2 linked regions of the Micromonospora rhizosphaerae genome follow. The protein of the gene in region 1 interacts with the protein of each later gene in a pairwise test. Links are inferred from orthologs where the notes say so. Each region holds a gene or a part of one and is shown in the gene's direction. Other genes may lie near its edges.

Evidence for each region.
Region 2: the proteins of dnaE (region 1) and GA0070624_RS00245 interact in binary tests that used the Escherichia coli proteins (3 or more experiments, as listed by UniProt). The link is inferred for Micromonospora rhizosphaerae from one-to-one orthologs.

The regions. Positions count from the first base shown.
Region 1 is NZ_FMHV01000002.1:3,067,915-3,079,016, forward strand. The notes cover bases 5,278-9,360. They hold dnaE (DNA polymerase III subunit alpha), read left to right. Parts: upstream 5,278-5,626; coding sequence 5,627-9,160; downstream 9,161-9,360. Other genes in these bases: GA0070624_RS14780 (TetR/AcrR family transcriptional regulator C-terminal domain-containing protein), read left to right, coding at 5,278-5,462; GA0070624_RS14790 (response regulator), read right to left, coding at 9,179-9,360. Outside these bases: GA0070624_RS14745 (glycosyltransferase family 4 protein), read left to right, coding at 1-275; GA0070624_RS14750 (hypothetical protein), read left to right, coding at 357-860; pyridoxal 5'-phosphate synthase lyase subunit PdxS, read left to right, coding at 1,022-1,939; pyridoxal 5'-phosphate synthase glutaminase subunit PdxT, read left to right, coding at 2,017-2,616; GA0070624_RS14765 (YebC/PmpR family DNA-binding transcriptional regulator), read left to right, coding at 2,938-3,687; GA0070624_RS34725 (glycoside hydrolase family 113 protein), read right to left, coding at 3,736-4,422; GA0070624_RS14775 (hypothetical protein), read right to left, coding at 4,338-4,733; more of GA0070624_RS14780, read left to right, coding at 4,782-5,277; more of GA0070624_RS14790, read right to left, coding at 9,361-9,862; GA0070624_RS14795 (ATP-binding protein), read right to left, coding at 9,859-11,102. UniProt on the Escherichia coli protein: DNA polymerase III is a complex, multichain enzyme responsible for most of the replicative synthesis in bacteria. This DNA polymerase also exhibits 3' to 5' exonuclease activity. The alpha chain is the DNA polymerase catalytic subunit.
Region 2 is NZ_FMHV01000002.1:37,013-46,806, forward strand. Bases 4,768-7,542 are described here. They hold GA0070624_RS00245 (pyridoxal phosphate-dependent aminotransferase), read left to right. Parts: upstream 4,768-5,444; coding sequence 5,445-6,641; downstream 6,642-7,542. Other genes in these bases: GA0070624_RS00240 (MmpS family transport accessory protein), read left to right, coding at 4,768-5,401; GA0070624_RS00250 (threonine aldolase family protein), read left to right, coding at 6,638-7,542. Outside these bases: GA0070624_RS00225 (alpha/beta hydrolase), read left to right, coding at 1-1,526; glmS (glutamine--fructose-6-phosphate transaminase (isomerizing)), read right to left, coding at 1,607-3,520; GA0070624_RS00235 (MmpS family transport accessory protein), read left to right, coding at 3,777-4,682; more of GA0070624_RS00240, read left to right, coding at 4,700-4,767; more of GA0070624_RS00250, read left to right, coding at 7,543-7,747; GA0070624_RS00255 (PadR family transcriptional regulator), read right to left, coding at 7,764-8,363; GA0070624_RS00260 (ABC transporter ATP-binding protein), read left to right, coding at 8,742-9,488; GA0070624_RS00265 (FtsX-like permease family protein), read left to right, coding at 9,561-9,794. UniProt on the Escherichia coli protein: Shows aminotransferase activity with methionine and histidine as substrates, and to a lesser extent also with phenylalanine.

The DNA.
Region 1 (11,102 bases):
TCGTCGCCAGCGACCTGGACGCGTTCCGCCGGGTGCTCGACGGCGGGCGGGCCGGCCGGCTCTTCCCGACCGGCGACCCGGTAGCCCTGCGTACCGCCCTGGCCGAGCTGCTCGATGACCCCGAGCAGCGGGCCACCCTGACCGCCTGCGGCGATCAGGTGGTGGCGAATTTCGACTGGCCCGTGGTTGCCCGCCGCGTTCTGGAGGTATACGCAGCGGCGATCGAGGCCACCGACGGTCGGGTCATCGACCAGGAATGGGTGGGTCTGGACTGATCGGCGTGGCCGGTGGGGCGGGTGTGACGAGCGCGTCGCCCCGGACCGCGCCCGGACGGGTGGGAACGGAGCAGCACTACGATGCCGGGCATGTGGTGGGTGGTGGGCGCGGTCCTGGTCGTCGGGCTGGTCGCGGCGTACCTGATCTGGACGGCCGGCCGGGTGGAGCGGTTGCAGACCCGGGCCGAGTCGGCGGCCCGGGCGCTCGACGCCCACCTGCTGCGCCGCGCGGCGGCCGCGGCGGTCCTGGCCGAGCAGCGTTACGGCGTGGAGCTGTACGCAGCCGCGCGGATCGCCCTGGACGCTGTGCCGGAGGAGCGTGAGGCGGCCGAGAACGACCTCACCCGGCAGCTGCGCAGCGTCGAGCTGGACCCGGCCGACCCGGCTTACGAGGCGGTGATCGCGGCCAGCCGGCGGCTCGCGCTGGCCCGGCAGGTGCACACCGACCTGGTCCGGGACGCCCGCGCGGCCCGCGGTCGCCCTCTGGTGCGGCTGTTCCGGATGGGACGCCAGCACGAGTGGCCGCGCTACTTCGACATCGACGACCCCACCCTGGCCGCCCCCGCGGACGTCACCACCGGCTGAGCGCCGCGGCCCCGTTCCGCCGCGCTCACCGGCCCTGGTCCGCCGTGATGCGGGCCACAGGGCAGGCCACCGTGGGTCTGATTGGCTGTCGGACCGGCGTTGGCCCCGTCGTAGCATTTTTTGCAGCCACCCTCCGAGCACGCCCCAAGGAGCGATGACCCGTGTCCGAATCCACCTCCCCGAACGCCAACGCCGCGCCCGTCGTCGGCACCGCCCGCGTCAAGCGGGGCATGGCCGAGATGCTCAAGGGCGGTGTGATCATGGACGTGGTCACCCCCGAGCAGGCCAAGATCGCCGAGGACGCCGGCGCCGTCGCCGTCATGGCGCTGGAGCGGGTGCCCGCCGACATCCGCGCCCAGGGCGGCGTGTCCCGGATGAGCGACCCCGACATGATCGACGGCATCATCAACGCCGTCTCCATCCCGGTGATGGCCAAGGCCCGGATCGGCCACTTCGTCGAGGCGCAGATCCTCCAGTCGCTCGGCGTCGACTACATCGACGAGTCCGAGGTGCTGACCCCGGCCGACTACGAGAACCACATCGACAAGTGGGCCTTCACCGTCCCGTTCGTCTGCGGCGCGACCAACCTGGGCGAGGCGCTGCGCCGGATCACCGAGGGCGCGGCCATGATCCGTTCGAAGGGTGAGGCGGGCACGGGTGACGTCTCGAACGCCACCACCCACATGCGCAAGATCCGTAAGGAGATCCGCCGGCTGCAGTCGCTGCCGGAGGACGAGCTGTACGTGGCCGCAAAGGAGCTGCAGGCGCCGTACGAGCTGGTGAAGGAGGTCGCCCAGACCGGCAAGCTGCCGGTGGTGCTCTTCACCGCGGGTGGCATCGCCACCCCCGCCGACGCTGCCATGATGATGCAGCTCGGCGCCGAGGGCGTCTTCGTCGGTTCCGGCATCTTCAAGTCGGGCAACCCGGCTCAGCGGGCCGCCGCGATCGTCAAGGCCACCACCTTCCACGACGACCCGGACGTGCTGGCCAAGGTCTCCCGCGGCCTGGGCGAGGCGATGGTCGGCATCAACGTCGACGAGATCCCGCAGCCGCACCGCCTGGCCGAGCGGGGTTGGTGACGCGAAAGGAAGGGCCCCCTGTTTACGCCTCCGGTAGAGCAGGGGTCCCCTCCTAACACTCCACGAGAGGAGCGAACGTGACACCCGTCATCGGGGTGCTCGCGCTGCAGGGCGACGTCCGCGAGCACGTCGCGGCCCTGGCCGCGGCGGGCGCGGACGCCCGTCCGGTACGACGTCCCACCGAGCTGGACGCCGTGGACGGGCTGGTGATCCCGGGCGGCGAGTCGACCACGATCAGCAAGCTCGCGGACATCTTCGAGATGCGTGAGCCGATCGACAAGCGGATCGCCGGCGGGATGCCGGTCTACGGGTCCTGCGCAGGGATGATCATGCTGGCGTCCGAGGTCCTGGACGGCCGTCCCGACCAGCGCGGCTTCGCCGGCATCGAGATGACGGTGCGGCGCAACGCGTTCGGCCGGCAGGTCGACTCGTTCGAGGCGCCGGTGGAGATCGCCGGCGTCGAGGGCGAGCCGTTCCACGCGGTGTTCATCCGGGCGCCGTGGGTGGAGCGGGTCGGGGACGGCGTGGAGGTGCTGGGCCGGGTCACCGAGGGGCCGTCGGCCGACCGGATCGTCGCGGTCCGGCAAAGCAACCTGCTGGCCACCTCGTTCCACCCGGAGCTCACCGGCGACCTGCGGCTGCACCGCTACTTCGTGGAGCTGGTCCGCGCCGCCTGAGGTGTTAGGAGGGGCCCCTTCCTATCGTCTTTGGTATAGGAAGGGGCCCCTCCTAACGCCCGCGGGCATGTTTTCCGGCCCGTGGTTGTTGTCTTCTGGCAATGGCTCGGCCACCCCGCCGACCCTTCGACGCGCCCGTGTCCGGGTGCCGGGTGTGACAAGCGGGGATGCGGTCTCGGTAGGATTGCCGCGGTTCGGCAGGGCCACCGCTCGCCGCAGCCTTCCACGCGGAGCCGACCGGCCAGATCCACTCGCACCGGTTGACCGTGGAATCGGCGCGGGCAGTCGACGCAGGCGTGGATCATTAAACGGAGGTATGAGATGTCCGGCCACTCAAAGTGGGCGACCACCAAGCACAAGAAGGCCGTCATCGACGCCAAGCGCGGCAAGATGTTCGCCAAGCTGATCAAGAACGTCGAGGTCGCGGCCCGGACCGGCGGTGGTGACCCGGCGGGCAACCCGACCCTCTACGACGCCATCCAGAAGGCGAAGAAGAACTCCGTCCCGAACGACAACATCGATCGGGCGGTCAAGCGGGGCTCCGGCCTGGAGGCCGGCGGCGCCGACTACCAGACGATCATGTATGAGGGTTACGGCCCGAACGGCGTCGCCCTGCTCATCGAGTGCCTCACCGACAACCGGAACCGGGCGGCCACCGAGGTGCGCACCGCCCTGACCCGCAACGGCGGCTCGTTCGCCGACGCCGGCTCGGTGTCGTACATGTTCTCCCGCAAGGGTGTGGTGATCGCCCCCAAGGCCGGGACCACCGAGGACGACGTGATGATGGCCGTCCTCGACGCCGGCGCCGAGGAGGTCAACGACCTCGGTGAGGCCTTCGAGGTGGTCTCCGAGCCCGGCGACCTGATCGCCGTGCGCACCGCCCTGCAGGACGCCGGCATCGAGTACGAGTCGGCCGAGTCCTCCCTCATCCCCAGCGTCAACGTGCCGCTGGACGAGGACGGCGCGCGCAAGATCTTCAAGCTGATCGACGTCCTGGAGGACTGCGACGACGTGCAGAACGTCTACGCGAACTTCGACGTCTCCGACGAGATCATGGCCGCCGTCGGCTGATCTCTTGTCCACGTCGAGCCCGGCACCTCCGACATCGGCCGAACGCCCTCAACCAGCGGTGAAGCGTCGGGCGACCGCGTCGAAGGCCGCCTTGCGGCGGACACTGCCGTCGGGCAGCACGGCGACCAGGCCGTAGCCGGCGGTGTCCAGGTCGAACTCCGGTTCCGGTTGGTGCGGATAGCTGAAGGCCGCGTACGTGAAGACGAAGGCGCCGTCCACGCCGGCCGCCTGCGCCGCGTCCAGCAGCGCGCCCACCTCCTCGGCCTGCGCCCGCTCGTCCCGGACCACCGGCTCCCCGAGCCGGGGCGGGTCCGTGCTCCGGTCGACCACGGTCCAGGCCAGTGCGCCCCGTGCGGCGGCACCGGCGTAGGTGGCGCAGCCCAACTCGGTCAGCACCACCGGCTTGCCGTGGCGGCGCCGCTCGGCGATCCGCGCGGCCCAGACGTCCAGCGGCTCCCCGCTGCGGTAGTGGTCCACGCCGACGTGGTCGAACGGTCTCCAGTCGACGCTCTCGAAGCCCAGCGCCGCGTAAGTGAGCGGGCCGGCGAAGCGCTTCCGGGCCGCGGCCGCCGCTCGGCGCAGGTGGCGGTTGAGTGCCCAGGGGAAGGGGCCGTGCCGCAGCGTGCTCCAGAGCAGCCGGCGCGGGGTGGTCATGGTCGCCATCCGGTCTGCGGCGGTGGCACCGGTGACGATGCCGCGCAGGAACAGGGCGGCCTCCCAGCCGACGACCAGCACACCTCAGCGCCCCGCGTCCGCAGCCGCTCGGCGTCGTCCGCGCAGGCCGCCAGGTGTGCCCGGGCGGCGGGCGGCTCAGCGTCCGGCAGCCCGGGGGAGAGCCAGACCGCCAGCCCCGCCTCGGCGGCGGCCTCGGCGGCCAGGCGTAGCCGCCCCAGGTCCTGCCCGACCAGGCGTACCGCGGTGGCCCCCAGCGCGGTCGCGATCACCCGCAGGTCGTCGCGGACCTGGTCCGGATCGAAGTCGGGCCGGGACGGCCGGCCGGGCAGCAGCTCAATGCCCGTGTCGTAGACGACGCCGCGGATCCGCATGGCCGCTCCTTATCGATACGCCGTATCGGTACCGATACACTGTATCGCATGACCGTCGTCTGGGAACGCCCCGAACCGGCCCGCCGGCACCCGCCTGCGGTGGATCGTCCCGCGATCGTCGCCGCGGCATCGGCCCTCGCCGACGCCGGCGGCCTTGACGCGGTGACGCTGCGCGGGGTCGCCGCCCGGGTCGGGGTGCTGCCGATGCGGCTCTACCGTCACCTCGACTCCCGGGACGACCTGCTCGACCTGATCGCCGACGCGGCGTGCGGTGAGATCGCGCTGCCCGGCCCGGACCACGGGGACTGGCGGGCGCGGCTGCGCGCCCTCGCCGCCGCCACCGCCACGGTGGCCCGCCGCCACCCCTGGTACGTGCCGCTGCTCGGCAGCCGCCCGCCGTACGGCCCGAACGGGCTGGCGTACCAGGAGGCGCTCTTCGCCGCCGTGGACCGGCCCGGCCTGGATCCGGCGACGCTGATGCACGTGGCGAACACCTTCCTCGGCTACGTGGTCGGCCAACTCCACCTCGAACTGCTCCGGGTGCCGGCCGGGGCGACCGCCCACGTGCCGTCGCCGGAGCAGCTTCGCTACCTCGCCCGGGCGGTCGGTGACGGCCGGCACCCCACGCTGGCCCGGCTCTTCCGCGAGGGGCGCCAACTGGACGCGATCGAGGCGTTCGACGCCGGCCTGGAGATCGTCCTCGACGGCATCGCGGAGAAACTGGGCTGACCGCGGGCGCACCGGCGCCTGCCCCTCGACCGGGGCGGAGACGACTGGTGCAAGGGAGACGCCGACCACCGTCGGCGCGCACGGTGGAGCCGGACAGATGACCTCGGTAGGGTGAGTCGGTCGGCTCCGACGGAGCCGTGATCACACCCCGGGGGGCGCCACGCATGGGCGATTCGTTCGCGCATCTGCACGTACACACCGAGTACTCGATGCTCGACGGCGCGGCCCGGCTCAAGGACCTCTTCGCCGAGGCCAACCGGCTCGGCATGCCGGCGGTGGCGATGACCGACCACGGCAACATGCACGGCGCGAACGAGTTCTACAAGCAGGCGACGGCCGCCGGGATCACCCCGATCCTCGGCGTCGAGGCGTACGTGGCGCCGGAGTCGCGCTTCCACAAGCAGCGGGTCAGGTGGGGTCGCCCGGAGCAGAAGAGCGACGACGTCTCCGGTAGCGGCGCGATCACCCACATGACCATGTGGGCGCAGAACAGGACCGGGCTGCACAACCTCTTCAAGCTCAACTCCCGCGCCTCGATGGAGGGCCACTACATCAAGTGGCCCCGGATGGACATGGAGCTGATCGCCGAGTACGCCGAGGGGATCATGGCGACCACGGGCTGCCCGTCCGGTGCGGTGCAGACCCGGCTGCGGCTCGGCCAGTTCGACGAGGCGCTCAAGGTCGCCGCCGCGTACCAGGACATCTTCGGCAAGGAGAACTACTTCCTGGAGGTCATGGACCACGGCCTGGAGATCGAGCGCCGAGTCCGCGACGGGCTCATCGAGATCGCCCGCAAGCTCGACATCCCACCGGTGGTCACCAACGACTCGCACTACACGCGCGAGGATCAGGCGGAGGCGCACGACGTGCTGCTCTGCGTGCAGACCGCCAGCAACATCGACGACCCCAACCGGTTCCGCCTCGAGGGCGGCGGCTACTACATCAAGTCGGCCGACCAGATGCGCGCGGTCAACACCTCGGAGCTCTGGCAGCAGGGCTGCCGCAACACCCTGCTGGTCGCCGAGAAGGTCGACCCCACCGGGATGTTCGAGTTCCGCAACCTGATGCCGCGCTTCCCGGTGCCCGAGGGAGAGACCGAGGAGTCCTGGTTCCGCAAGGAGACCTTCGCCGGCCTAGCCCGCCGCTACCCCGGCGGCGTCCCGGAGGGGCACGTCAAGCAGGCCGAGTACGAGCTGGGCGTCATCATCCAGATGGGCTTCCCGTCGTACTTCCTCGTGGTCGCCGACTTCATCCAGTGGGCAAAGAGCCAGGGCATCGCGGTCGGTCCGGGTCGTGGCTCGGCCGCCGGCTCGCTGGTCGCGTACGCCCTGGGCATCACCGACCTGGACCCGATCCCGCACGGCCTGATCTTCGAGCGCTTCCTCAATCCCGAGCGCGTCTCGATGCCGGATGTCGACATCGACTTCGACGAGCGTCGGCGCGGTGAGGTGATCAAATACGTCACCGAGAAGTGGGGCGAGGACAAGGTCGCTCAGATCGCGACCTTCGGCACGATCAAGGCGAAGGCCGCGATCAAGGACTCGGCCCGGGTGCTCGGCTACCCGTACGCGGTGGGCGACCGGATCACCAAGGCGATGCCGCCGGCGGTGATGGGCAAGGACATCCCGCTCACCGGAATCTTCGACCCGAAGCACCCCCGGTACGCCGAGGCCGGCGAGATCCGCGGACTCTACGAGTCGGATCCGGACGTCAAGAAGGTCATCGACACCGCGCGCGGCATCGAGGGGCTGATCCGGCAGACCGGCGTGCACGCCGCGGGCGTCATCATGTCCGCCGAGCCGATCATCGAGCACATCCCGCTGATGCGCCGGGACGCCGACGGGGCGATCATCACCCAGTTCGACTACCCGACGTGCGAGTCGCTCGGGCTGTTGAAGATGGACTTCCTCGGCCTGCGCAACCTGACCATCATCGATGACGCGCTGAAGAACATCGAGTCCAACCATGGCCGCAAGGTCGACCTGCTCAAGCTGCCGCTGGACGACAAGCCCACGTACGAGCTGCTGGCCCGGGGCGACACCCTCGGCGTCTTCCAGCTCGACGGCGGGCCGATGCGCTCGCTGCTGCGGCTGATGAAGCCGGACAACTTCGAGGACATCTCCGCGGTCCTGGCGCTCTACCGGCCCGGTCCGATGGGCGCCAACTCGCACACCAACTACGCGCTGCGCAAGAACGGCCAGCAGGACATCACCCCGATCCACCCGGAGCTGGCCGAGCCGCTGGAGGAGATCCTCGGCCCCACCTACGGCCTGATCGTCTACCAGGAGCAGGTGCAGCGCGCCGCGCAGAAGCTCGCCGGCTACAGCCTCGGCCAGGCCGACCTGCTCCGCCGGGCGATGGGCAAGAAGAAGAAGGAGGTTCTCGACAAGGAGTTCATCCCGTTCCGCGACGGCATGCGGCGCAACGGGTACTCCGACGAGGCCATCCAGACGCTCTGGGACATCCTCGTCCCGTTCGCCGACTACGCGTTCAACAAGGCGCACACCGCCGGCTACGGCCTGGTGTCGTACTGGACCGGCTACCTCAAGGCCAACTACCCGGCCGAGTACATGGCGGCGCTGCTCACCTCGGTCGGTGACGACAAGGACAAGATGGCGCTCTACCTGTCGGAGTGTCGACGGATGGGCATCCAGGTCCTGCCGCCCGACGTCAACACCTCGGCCGGGCCGTTCACCCCGGTCGGCCGGGACATCCGCTTCGGCCTGGCCGCGATCCGCAACGTCGGCGCGAACGTGGTCGCCTCGATCATGCGGTGCCGCGAGGAGAAGGGCGAGTACGCCGACTTCTACGACTTCCTGTCCAAGGTGGACGCGGTGGTGTGCAACAAGAAGACCATCGAATCGCTGATCAAGGCGGGCGCCTTCGACTCGATGGGCCACCCGCGCAAGGGCCTGCTCGCCGTGCACGCCGACGCCATCGACGCCTTCGCCGACGTCAAGCGCAAGGAGGCCGTCGGCCAGTACGACCTCTTCGGCGCCGGCTTCGGCGATGCGGACACCGGCGGCAGCACGACGGTGATGCCCGCCATCGGCGAGGGGGAGTGGGACAAGCGCGACAAGCTCGCCTTCGAACGCGAGATGCTCGGCCTGTATGTTTCCGACCACCCGCTCTTCGGCCTGGAGCACGTGCTCGGCGCCGCGGCGGACACCACCATCGCCGCGCTCTCCGAGGAGGGCACCGTGCCCGACGGGGCGGTGGTCACGCTCGCCGGCATCCTCTCCGGGGTGCAGCGCCGGGTCACCAAGCAGGGCCGGGCCTGGGCGTCGGCGACCCTGGAGGACCTCGCCGGCGGGGTGGAGACACTCTTCTTCCCCAACACCTACGAGGTGATCGGCCAGTACATCGCCGAGGACGCCATCGTGGTGGTCAAGGGGCGGGTGGACCGGCGCGACGACACCCCGCGGATCATGGCGATGGACATGTCCATGCCGGACATCAGCAGCAACCCGGCGAACAAGCCCATCACGCTGACCATCCCGGTGCACCGGTGCACGCCGCCGCTGGTCGAACGGCTCAAGGAGACCCTGGTGCTGCACCCCGGCGACACCGAGGTACACGTCAAGCTGCTCAACGGCGGCAAGGTCACCACGCTGCGGCTCGGGCCGTTCCGGGTGGCCGCCACCACCGCGCTGATGGGCGACCTGAAGAGCGTCCTCGGCCCGGCCAACGTCAGCTGACCGCTAGCCGGCTCGCCGTCACACCGGCCGGTACTCGACCTCCGGCCGGCCGGGCGTGCCGTAGCGGGGCGTGCGCACCGCGCGGTCGATGGTCACCAGGTACTCCAGGTACCGGCGGGCGGTCACCCGGGAGATGCCCGTCCGCTGGCTGACCTCGGTCGCGGAGCGCCCCGCCCCCTCCGCGAGGGCAGACAGCACCCGGTTCAAGGTCTGCACGTCCAGGCCCTTGGGCAAGGTCTGCTGGGCCGCGCCGCGCAGGGTGGCGAACATCCGGTCCACCTCGTGCTGGGCGGCGACCTCCCCGTCGGCGAGCGCCTGGCGGCGGTAGTCGGCGTAGCGCTCCAGCTTGTCGCGGAAGGCGCCGAAGGTGAACGGCTTGAGCAGGTAGTGGGTCACCCCGAGGGAGACGGCGGTGCGGACCACCGCGAGGTCGCGGACCGAGGTCACCGCGAGCACGTCGACACTGCTGCCCGCCGCACGCAGCGCCCGGCAGACGTCCAGACCGTGCAGGTCGGGCAGCCGGAAGTCGAGCAGCACCAGGTCGACGTCCTCGCCCGTCCGGTGCCGCAGCGTCGCCATCGCCTCCTGAGCGGTGTGCGCCACCCCGACCACCACGAAGCCCGGCACCCGCTCCGTGTACGCCTTGTGCGCCTCCGCCAGCAGCGGTTCGTCCTCGACGACCAGTACCCGGATGTCGGTCATGACCGGTCTTCCTTGATCGGCAGCCGGACGGTGAACAGCGTTCCGCCCTCCTCGGAGCGGCCGACCTCGGAGCGCCCACCGTGCCGGTTGACCACCTGGCCGACCAGCGCCAGGCCGAGGCCCCGGCCGGCGCTCTTGGTCGACCAGCCGCGCCGGAACGCGTCCGCCACCCGGTCCGGGGCCAGCCCGGGACCGGAGTCGCCGATCCGGATCACGATCTCGTCCTCGACGACGCCGACGAAGACCCGTACCCGGCGCGGCGGCGGGGTGCCGGCCACCGCCTCCAGGGCGTTGTCGACCAGGTTGCCGACGACGGTGAGCAGGTCGGCGGTGGGCAGGGGACTGTCGTCGAGCCGGCAGTCCGGCTCGATCACCAGGTCGATGCCGCGCTCGCCGGCCCGCGCCGACTTGCCGAGCAGCAGGGCGGCCAGCGCCGGCTCGGTCACCGCGCCGACCACCCGGTCGGTGAGTTGCTGGGCCAGCTCGAGGTCCCGGGTGGCGAGCCGGACCGCCTCGTCGGCGCGGCCCAGCTCCACCAGGGTCAGCACGGTGTGCAGCCGGTTGGCCGACTCGTGGGTCTGCGCCTGCAGGGCCTCGGTCAGCGCGCGTACCGAGTCCAGCTCGCTGGCCAGGTTGCGCAGCTCGGTCTGGTCGCGCAGGGTCAGCACGGTGCCGAGCACGGTCCCCTCGAAGCGGGTGGTCCGCTGGTTGGCCACCAGCACCCGGTCGCCGGCCAGGACCGGCTCGTCGTGCGCGTCCCGGCCGGAGGTCAGCAGCTCGGCTACTGCTGGCGGCAGGTCGATCCCGGCCACCGGCTGATCGGTCACCGCCGCATCGTCGTCGAGCCCCAGCAGCCGGCGCCCCTCGTCGTTGACCAGCGCCACCCGGCGATCCCGGGTCAGTACCACCAGCCCCTCCCGCACCGAGTGCAGCACCGCGTCGTAGTACTCGTACATCCGGGTCATCTGGGCCGGTCCGAGGCCGTGCGTCTGCCGGCGGAGCCGGCGGCTGAGCAGCCAGGAGCCGGTGGCGGCGAGGGCGAGCGCCGGCGCGGCGGCGCCCAGCAGCACCGGAACCTTGGCGAGCAGCTTGCGGTTGATCGCCTGGGTGGTGATGCCCACGGAGACCAGGCCGATGATCCGGCCGTCGTCGCCGTACACCGGCACCACGGCGCGTACCGACTCGCCGAGGGTGCCGACGTTGGTCGTGGTGAAGGGCTCACCGGCGAGGGCGGGGCCGA
Region 2 (9,794 bases), 3.0 Mb from region 1 along the record:
CCTGGCGCGGGCTGACCGCTCCGGTGCAGCGGCGGGCCGGTGAGCTGGACGCCCGGGGGGCAGCCCTGCGCCCGGGCTGGTCCGGCGGGGCGGCGGTCGCGGCGGACGGACGGCTCACCGGCCTCCGGACCGAGCTCGATGCGGTGCTCCCCGCCCTGATCGAGGTCGACCAGGTGCTCGCCGAGTTCGCCACCCGGCTGAGCGGGGCGAAGGCCCGGCTCGCCGCGGCGGTCGCGCTCGCCGACGCCGGTCGGGTGCTGATCGACCGGTCTGGGCGGGTCCGGGCGGATCCGGCCGTGCCGCGCCCCGTCGAACGGGCCGGTCCCGGGGTGGCCCAGGTGGCGGCCGCGGTGCGCGAGGCGCTGGCGCTGGCCGGGGCGGCCGACCGGGAGGCGGCCGGCCGGTTGGCCGAGCTGTCGGCCGCGTCCGGCGTGGGCTGGGTGAGCGTCCCACCCGCCGGGCGACCGCCGGCCGGTGCCGGCCCTGCCGAGGTGAGTCGCTGGTGGGCCGGGCTCACGCCGGCCGAGCGGCGGTGGCTGGTGTTGCACGAGCCGGCCCGGATCGGTCGCCTCGACGGGGTGCCGGTGGCGGCGCGGGACCAGGCCAACCGGCTGCTCCTGGCCGACCAGCGGGAGGCGTTGCTGGCGCAGGAGCGACGGCTGCTGCGCCGGGCGCCCCTCGGGCCGCTGGAGGTGGCCCGGCTGGCCCGGGTGATGGGGGCCCTGCGCGGCCTGGACGGGCTGGCCGAGCGGTTGGCGGCACCGGGGTCACCCCGGGCGTACCTGCTCGGGCTCGATCCGGCCGGCGACGGGCGGGCGATCGTGGCACTGGGCAACCCGGACCGGGCCGACGCGGTGCTGACGTACGTGCCGGGGATGACCGCGGACCTGGCCGACGCCCGCGGCGAGCTGGGCCGGGCGGCCCGGGTGCTGGACCGCTGCACTGCGCTCGCCCCGGCCGAGGAGACCGCGGCCGTGCTCTGGCTGGACTACGACGCGCCCGACTTTCTCCACGAGGCGGCGTGGAGTGGTCAGGCCCGGGACGCGGGGCCGGCCCTGCATCGGTTCCAGGAGGGGCTGCGAGCCTCGCACGAGGGCCCGCCCGCTCGGCAGACCGTGCTCGGCCACAGCTACGGGTCGGTGGTGGTGGGCACCGCCGCCCGCGACCACGGGCTGAGCGCCGATGCGCTGGTCTTCGTGGGCTCGCCGGGGGTAGGCGTGGAGCACGCCGCCGAGCTGCGGATGCCGCCCGGGCAGGTCTGGTCGAGCACCGCGCCCGACGACGTGATCCGGCTGGCCCGGCCGCCGGACGAGCTGGCCCGCAGGGCGGTGCTCGGCGCGACGCCCCTCGGCCCGGCAGCGGGGCTGCTCGACCGTACCGACCACGAGCTCTGGTTCGGGCACGACCCGAGCGACCCGGGCTTCGGCGGCCGGCGCTTCCCCAGCGGCCGGTACGGCCACACCGGCTACTGGGACCCCGGCAACCCGGCGCTGGACGGCATGGCCCGGATCGTGCTGGGCCGATGAGCGGGCGCGGCGACGACGGAGCCCCCTGTCCGCGGGCGCGGGGCAGGGGGCTCCGGGGGCTGTTCGGATGGGCCGGTCGACTACTCGACGGTGACCGACTTGGCCAGGTTGCGCGGCTGGTCGACGTCGTGCCCACGGGCGGCGGCGATCTCGGCGGCGAGCACCTGGAGCGGCACCGTGGTCACCAGCGGGGCCAGCAGCGTCGGCGTACGCGGGACGTAGATCAGGTGGTCGGCGTAGCGGACGACCGCCTGGTCGCCCTCCTCCGCGATCACGATGGTCCGGGCACCGCGGGCCCGCACCTCCTGGATGTTGGAGACGACCTTGTCGTGCAGCAGGCCGCGGCCGACCGGCGACGGCACGATGCAGATCACCGGCGTGCCCTTGTCGATCAGCGAGATCGGGCCGTGCTTCAGCTCACCGGCGGCGAAGCCCTCGGCGTGCATGTACGCCAGCTCCTTGAGCTTCAGCGCGCCTTCGAGGGCCACCGGGTAGCCCACGTGCCGGCCGATGAACAGCACGGTCGGCTCGGATTTCAGCTCACGGCCCAGCTCGCGGACCGGCTCGATCCGGTCCAGCAGCTCGCGCAGTTTGCCGGGCATCTCCTGGAGCTGGGCCACCACGGCGCCGACCTCGTCGGCGAACTTGATCCCGCGTACCTGGGCGAGGTGCAGCCCGATCAGGTAACACGCGACGACCTGGGTGAGGAACGCCTTGGTGGACGCGACCGCGATCTCCGGGCCGCCGTGCGTGTACAGCACCGCGTCGGACTCGCGCGGGATGGTGGAGCCGTTGGTGTTGCAGATGGCCAGCACGCGGGCCTTCTGCTCCTTGGCGTGGCGCAGCGCCATCAGCGTGTCCATGGTCTCGCCGGACTGCGAGATCACCACGATCAGGGTGGACCGGTCCAGCACCGGGTCGCGGTAGCGGAACTCGCTGGCCAGCTCCACCTCGCAGGGGATGCGGGTCCAGTGCTCGATGGCGTACTTGGCGACCAGGCCGGCGTGGTAGGAGGTGCCGCAGGCCACGATGAAGATCTTGTCGACGTCGCGCAGGTCCTGCTCGCTGAGGCGGACCTCATCGAGCGCGATCTCGCCGCTCTCGGTGAGCCGGCCGAGCAGCGTGTCGGCGATGGCCTGCGGCTGCTCCTCGATCTCCTTGAGCATGAACCAGTCGTAGCCACCCTTCTCGGCGGCCGACGAGTCCCAGTCGATGTGGAAGTCCTTGCCGGTCGCGGGCTGGCCGGCGAAGTCGGTGATCTCGATGCTGTCCGGGGTGATCAGTACGATCTGGTCCTGGCCCAGCTCGACCGCGTCGCGGGTGTGCTCGATGAACGCGGCCACGTCGCTGGCCAGGTAGTTCTCCCCGTCACCGCGGCCGACCACCAGCGGCGAGTTGCGCCGGGCGCCCACCACCGCGCCGGGGATCCCGGCGTCGACGGCGAGCAGCGTGAAGGCACCCTCCAGCCGCTGGCAGACCACCCGCATGGCGGAGGCGAGCAGCTGCGGGCTGTCGACCTCGCCGGCCGAGCGCAGCTCGGCCAGCGCGGCGGAGAGCAGGTGCGCGGCGCACTCGGTGTCGGTGTCGCTGGCGAACTCGACCCCGTCGGCCTCCAGCTCGGCGCGGAGCTTGGCGAAGTTCTCGATGATGCCGTTGTGGATCACCGCGACCCGGCCGTCGGGGGCCAGGTGGGGGTGGGCGTTACGGTCGGTTGGGCCGCCGTGGGTTGCCCAGCGGGTGTGCCCGATGCCGGTGGTGCCGTCGCCGATGCCGATCGGGCTGGCGCCGCAGGACTCCGGGTCGGCGGCCGCCCGCTCGGCGAGCACCTTCTCCAGATTGGCCAGCTTGCCGGCCTTCTTCTCGGTCAGCAGCTCGTCCTCGCAGACGATGGCGACGCCGGCTGAGTCGTAGCCGCGATACTCCAGTCGCCGCAGTCCGTCCAGAACGATGCCCAGCGCCGGGCGCCCGCCGGCGTAACCCACGATTCCACACATGGGTGGCAGCCTAACCCAGTTTCGCTCATCGCGGGTGCTCGGAAGGCCGGTAAACGATCACGGAATTTGAGCGATCAGGTGAACGCGGACCAAGCATCAGACAAATCCCCTGCCGTCGGTTCGGGCCTGCATGAGGGACCTCCGATGGTGTCCCCGACGTACATTGAGGGCCCCGACCTGGGTGCCGTGCCGACTGACGCCGGGTCGGACCCCACCATCCGCGGTCGTCCGCGCCCGTTCCCTGCGGAGCTGAGCGATGTCCGAGGCGACACCATCCCCCGACCCGCGACCCCCGGCCGGGCCGGGCCCGAGCGGCCCGGCCGCCCCCGCGCCGTGGGCACCGCCCGACCCGCTGCCGGCGCCGAAGCCCTGGGCCACGCCCGATCCGTGGCCCCTCGCCTGGTCGCGGCCCGCCGCGGAAACGCCGCCCGCCCCGGGTCCCCACGCCACCGCCGCCGGACCGCCCGTCCCCACCATGAGCCCCGACGCCACCGCCGCCGGCTCGCCGCGCGCCACCCAGCCGGCGTTCGGCACCTTCCCGCCAGCACCGCTCGGCGCGCCGACCGCCGCCGTTCCGCCACCCGGCACGGCGGCGCAGACCTTCGGGTATCCCTCGGATTCGCCGCCCTTCGCGCACCCCTCGGCGCCGGCGACGCGCGGCGGGCGGACTTCCCGGATCTGGATCGCGGCGCCGACGGTGGTGGCGATCCTCTTCTGCGGCTGCTTCGGCGTGGGCGTGGTGGCGCGCCTGTCGGAAGACCCCCAGGTGGTCGAGGAGCCCAGTCTCCACGACCCGAACCAGGGCTGGACCGAGCCGCCCGCCGAACCCACCCTCTCCCCGACGCCGGCCCGGACCCAGCGGCCGGTCACCCGCCCGACGGCCGGGCCCGCCCCCGTGACGGTGGTCTACGAGGTCACCGGGGACGGCCGGGCCGACATCTCGTACTTCGACGCCGAGGGCGACCTCATCCACGTCGACGGCGTGCAGCTACCCTGGCGGATCACGATCCGCACCGACGGGAAGAGCCGGGTCATGGTGGAGGCCACCTGGTCCGCCGGCGCCGACCTGCCGATCAGCTGCAAGGTGACCGTCACCGGGGCCGGCGCACCGGTCGTCGACGCGGTCGACGGGATCTGGCGCACCACGTGTGCACCAGAGTGAGGATGGAGGCTGACGACGTGGGCGATGGGAGCCCGACCGACCCGAGAGACCCGGCCGCCACGCCGTGGGCGCCGCCAGATCCGCCGGCCGCGTCAGCCGAGCCGACGCCGGTCCGGACCGGGGACGCCCCGGACCGACCGGGCGGTCCACCCCGCGCGGGGGAGCGGCGGCGGCCGGCCGGGGACGGCAGGACGACCACGATCGTCCTCTCGGCGTTCGCCGTCGTGGTGCTGGCGGTCTGCGGACTGCTCGCGGTCGTCAGCCTGCTGGTCAACCTGCCGGTCCACCCGTTCGGCGACGGCCCGCAGGCCAGGGAGCCGCGGCAGGAGGTCCCGGTCGCCCCCGCCGGGTCCGGGGACACGGACGCGGGCCAGGCGCGGTCCGAACCGCCCTCACCTCACCCGACGCCCAGCCAGCGGCCCGCCTCGACCCCGTCCAACGGACCGGGCCGGTTCGCAGTGAGGTACGAGGTGACCGGCCAGGGGCCGGTGGACATCCAGTACCAGGACGCGAACGGTCTGCTCGTCCTGGTGGAACGAGTCTCGCTGCCCTGGCACCGGCAGATCCGCACCGACGATCCGAGCCAGGCGTCCGTCATGGCCTACAAGGTCGACGACAAGGGCGGACGGAGCATCGCCTGCGCGCTCACGGTCGACGGCCGCCCACCGGTCGCCGAGTTGACCGGCGACGGGGGCTGGCGGGTCACCTGCGGCGCTTGACGGCGGGGTTGAAGTGTCCGGGCAGAGCCGTAGGCTGGCGCGCGTGACGACGACCGCGAACGTCGACCCGCTGGTGGCCCGGATGCGGCCGTTCGGGACCACCATCTTCGCCGAGATGTCCGCCCTCGCCGTGCGCACCGGCGCGGTCAACCTGGGCCAGGGATTTCCGGACACCGACGGCCCGCCGGAGATGCTCGCCGCGGCGGCCGAGGCGCTGCGCTCCGGGCAGAACCAGTACCCGCCGGGCCCGGGCATCCCGGCGCTGCGCGCGGCCGTCGCCGCCCACCAGCGCCGGTTCTGGCAGCTGGAGTACGACCCGGACGGCGAGATCGTGGTGACCGCCGGCGCCACCGAGGCGATCGCGGCCAGCATCCTCGCCCTCTGCGAGGCGGGCGACGAGGTGGTCTGCTTCGAGCCGTACTACGACTCGTACGCCGCCTCGATCGCGCTGGCCGGCGCGGTCCGCCGCCCGGTCACCCTGCGCCCCGGCGACGACGGCCGGTACGCCTTCGACCCGGAGGCGCTCCGCGCCGCGTTCGGGCCGCGGACCCGGCTGGTGCTGCTCAACTCTCCGCACAACCCGACCGGCAAGGTGTTCACCCCGGATGAGCTGGCGCTCATCGCCGAGCTCTGCCAGGAGCACGGCGCGTACGCGGTCACCGACGAGGTGTACGAGCACCTGGTCTTCACCGACGCCGCCGCGTCGCACGTGCCGCTGGCGACGCTGCCCGGGATGCGGGAGCGGACGCTGCGCATCTCCTCGGCCGGCAAGACCTTCTCCTGCACCGGCTGGAAGGTGGGCTGGGTGAGCGGGCCGGCGGCGCTGGTCTCCGCGGTGCTGCGAGTGAAGCAGTTCCTCACCTTCGTCAACGCGGGTCCGCTGCAGCCGGCGGTCGCCGTGGCGCTCGCCCTGCCGGACGAGTACTTCGCCGACTTCGCCGATGGCCTGCAGCGCCGCCGCGACCAGCTCGTCGGCGGGCTCGCCGACGCCGGGTTCGAGGTGCTCGTGCCGGAGGGGACGTACTTCGTGACCGCCGACGTCACCGCGTTGGGCGGGCGGGACGGGGTGGAGTTCTGCCGGTCGCTGCCCGAGCGCTGCGGGGTGGTGGCGGTGCCGACCCAGGTCTTCTACGACGACGTCGAGGCGGGGCGGCGGCTGGTCCGCTTCGCCTTCTGCAAACGACCGGAGGTGCTCACCGAGGCCGTGACCCGGCTGCGCCGACTGGAGGAGAACGGATGACCGACGCGTACGCCGAGCGGGTCCGCCGGGTGACGGCGCTGCGCGGCTGCGACACCGTGCTCTCCGGCATCCGGCCGACCTCGGTCGCCGAGCAGCTTGACACCCTCCGGGCGGCCGCGACCGACGACCTGCTGCCCGACTTCTACGGCGAGGGCGGGGCGGTCGAGGCGGTGGAGCGCCGGGTGGCCGAGCTGCTCGGCACTGAGGCCGCCGCCTTCTTCCCCACCGGCACGATGGCCCAGCAGGTCGCCCTGCGGTACGGCGCCGAGCTGACCGGCCGGGACGCCGTCGGCCTGCACCCGCTGAGCCACCCGCTGCAGCATGAGCGGGACGCGTACGCCGTGCTCGGCGGGCTACGCGCGGTGCGGACCACGGGTGCGCCGTGCAACCCGACCGCCGACGAGGTGGCCGCGTTGGACGAGCCGATCGGCACGCTGATGCTGGAGCTGCCGCTGCGCGACGCCGGCTTCGTCCTGCCCACCTGGGACGAGCTGGTCGCGGTGGTCGGCGCGGCCCGGGCCCGGGGCGCCCGGGTGCACCTGGACGGCGCCCGGCTCTGGGAGTCCACCGTCCACCTCGGGCACTCGCTGGCCGAGATCACCGGCCTCGCCGACAGTGTCTACGTCTCGTTCTACAAGTCCCTGGGCGGCCACTCGGGCGCCGCGCTCGCCGGCTCCGCCGAGCTGATCCGGTACGCCCGGGCCTGGCGGCACCGCTACGGGGGCAACCTCTTCCAGCAGTGGCCGGCCGCCCTCGCCGCGCTGGCCGGCCTGGACCGGGAGCTGCCCCGGCTGGCCGGCTACGTCGCGCACGCGGAGCGGGTGGCGGAGGCGCTGGCCGGGCTGCCCGGCGCGCGGGTGCACCCGGCGCCCCCGCACACCCACCAGTTCCGGCTCTGGCTGCCGCATCCGGCGGACGCCCTCAACGACGCCAATCTCGCCCTCGCCGAGGAGGAGAAGGCCTGGTTCGTCGGCGGCTGGCAGGACACCGAGGTGGCCGGACTGGCGATGGCCGAGGTGACGGTGGCCGGCCCCGCCCTGGAGCTGGACGCCGACCAGATCACCGACCTCGCCGATCGCGTCATCCGCCGGGTGGCCACCGCCTGACCCCTGTTCGGGCCGGTCAGCCAGCGGCGCGGGCCGGGCCCTCCGTCGGCGCGGCGGTCCCGGCCCGCTCGTCAGCGAGGGAGGCGAGCAGCGCGCCGCCATCGGCCAGCAGCACCGACTCGGCGTCGTCGACAACGGCGAGGTCCGCCTCGACGTGCCGGCTCGCCGCGGCGAGCAGCAGCCCGACCACCGGATCATCAGCCCGCCGCCGCAGCCCGTCGAGGTTGCGCAGCTCGCGCATCAGGTGCCCGCGCTGGTTGGTCAGCACGGCCCGGACGGTCTGTGCGGACCCGGATCGGGCGGCGGCGGTGACCTTGAGGAAGAAGTCGTCCCGGAAGCCGCCGCTGCGGGGGCTCGGCTCGGCGAGCCAACGCTTCAATTCAGCTCGGCCGTCGGTCGTGATCTCGTAGACCACCCGGTCCGGCTTTACCGGCTGGGCCTGCCGTTCCGCGACCACCAGCCCGTCCCGGGAGAGCCGCTCCAGGATCTGGTAGAGGTGCCCGATGTTCAGCGGTCCCCACTGTGGACCGACCGCCGCCTCGAAGGCGCCCTTCAGCTCATAGCCGTAGCTGGGGCCACGGGCGAGCAGGGCCAGGACCGCGTGCTGGATCGCCACCGTCTCCTCCAATCCGCTCTTGCATTGTGACAATGTATCGCCCAGAGTATGAGGCAGCACACGGGGAGGCGCGAATGCTCGGCTTCATCTGGCGGCAGCTTCGTGGCCGTGCTGGGCGATCGGTGGCGCTGCCGGCCGGAGTGCTCGTGGCGACCACCGGCTTCGTCGTCCTGACCGGCGCCACCACCGCATCCCGCCTGAACGTCACCGGCACCGTGGAGCGGAACTCCCGGGCCGCGTACCACATCCTGGTCGGCCCGAAGGGACGCGCACGCCGCTGGACGCCGAGCGCGGGCTGCTCACCTGCCTGGCCGCGCTGGCCCCGGCCGCGCTGCTGCGCCGCCTTCCCGCCGCACGACCACTGGCAGAGGAGCGACCATGGACGCGACCACGGGCAGCACGGTCCGCACCGCCGGGCTCGTCCGGCAGTTCCGCACCGGCACCGAGCGGCTGACCGCGATCGACGACGTGTCCCTGGAGATCGCCGCCGGATCGGTGGTGGCGCTGACCGGGCCGAGCGGTTCCGGCAAGTCCACCCTGCTGCACCTGATCGGCGCGATCGAGCAGGCCGACCGGGGCACCGTGACGGTGGACGACGTGGCGGTCACCGCGCTGCGCCGCGCGGCCCTGGCCCGGTACCGCCAGCGGGTCGGCTTCGTCTTCCAGCGCTACCACCTGCTGCCGGCGCTCACCGTGCTGGACAACGTGATCGCCCCGGTGCTGCCCCAGCGGGGCCGGGCCGACCACGCCGCGCGGGCCCGGGAGCTGCTCGACGCGGTGGGCCTCGCCGGTCGGGAGCGGGCGCTGCCCGCGCAGCTGTCCGGTGGCGAGCAGCAACGGGTGGCGATCGCCCGGGCGCTGATGGCCGCGCCTCGGCTGCTGCTCGCGGACGAGCCCACCGGCAACCTCGACTCGACGACCGGTGCGCAGATCCTCGACCTGCTGCTCGACCTGCGTGACCGGCACGGGATGACCATCCTGCTCGCCACCCACGAACGCACCATTGCCGCACGCTGCGACCGGCTGATCCGCCTCAGCGATGGGCGGGTCGTGGAGGACGTCGACCTCACCGACGGTGAGGATCCGGCCGAGACCTTCGACCGGGCCACCCGCCTGCGGCTGTAGGGGGCCGCGATGGCGCGGGGCTGGGCCCTCCGCCCCGACGAGCAGCAGCAACAAACAGAGAGGCGGTGGGACATGGTCGGATTCATCTGGCGCCAGCTACGCGGCCGGGCCGGGCGTTCCCTGGCCCTGCTGGTCGGCGCGCTCGTCGCGACCACCAGCTTCATCGTGCTCACCAGCACGACGACCGCGTCCCGCCTCCAGGTGATCGGGGCGGTGGAGAGCAACAGCGCAGCCGCGTACGACATCCTGGTCCGGCCGAAGGGCAGCCGGACCGCACAGGAGGTGTCGCGCGGGCTGGTGCAGCCC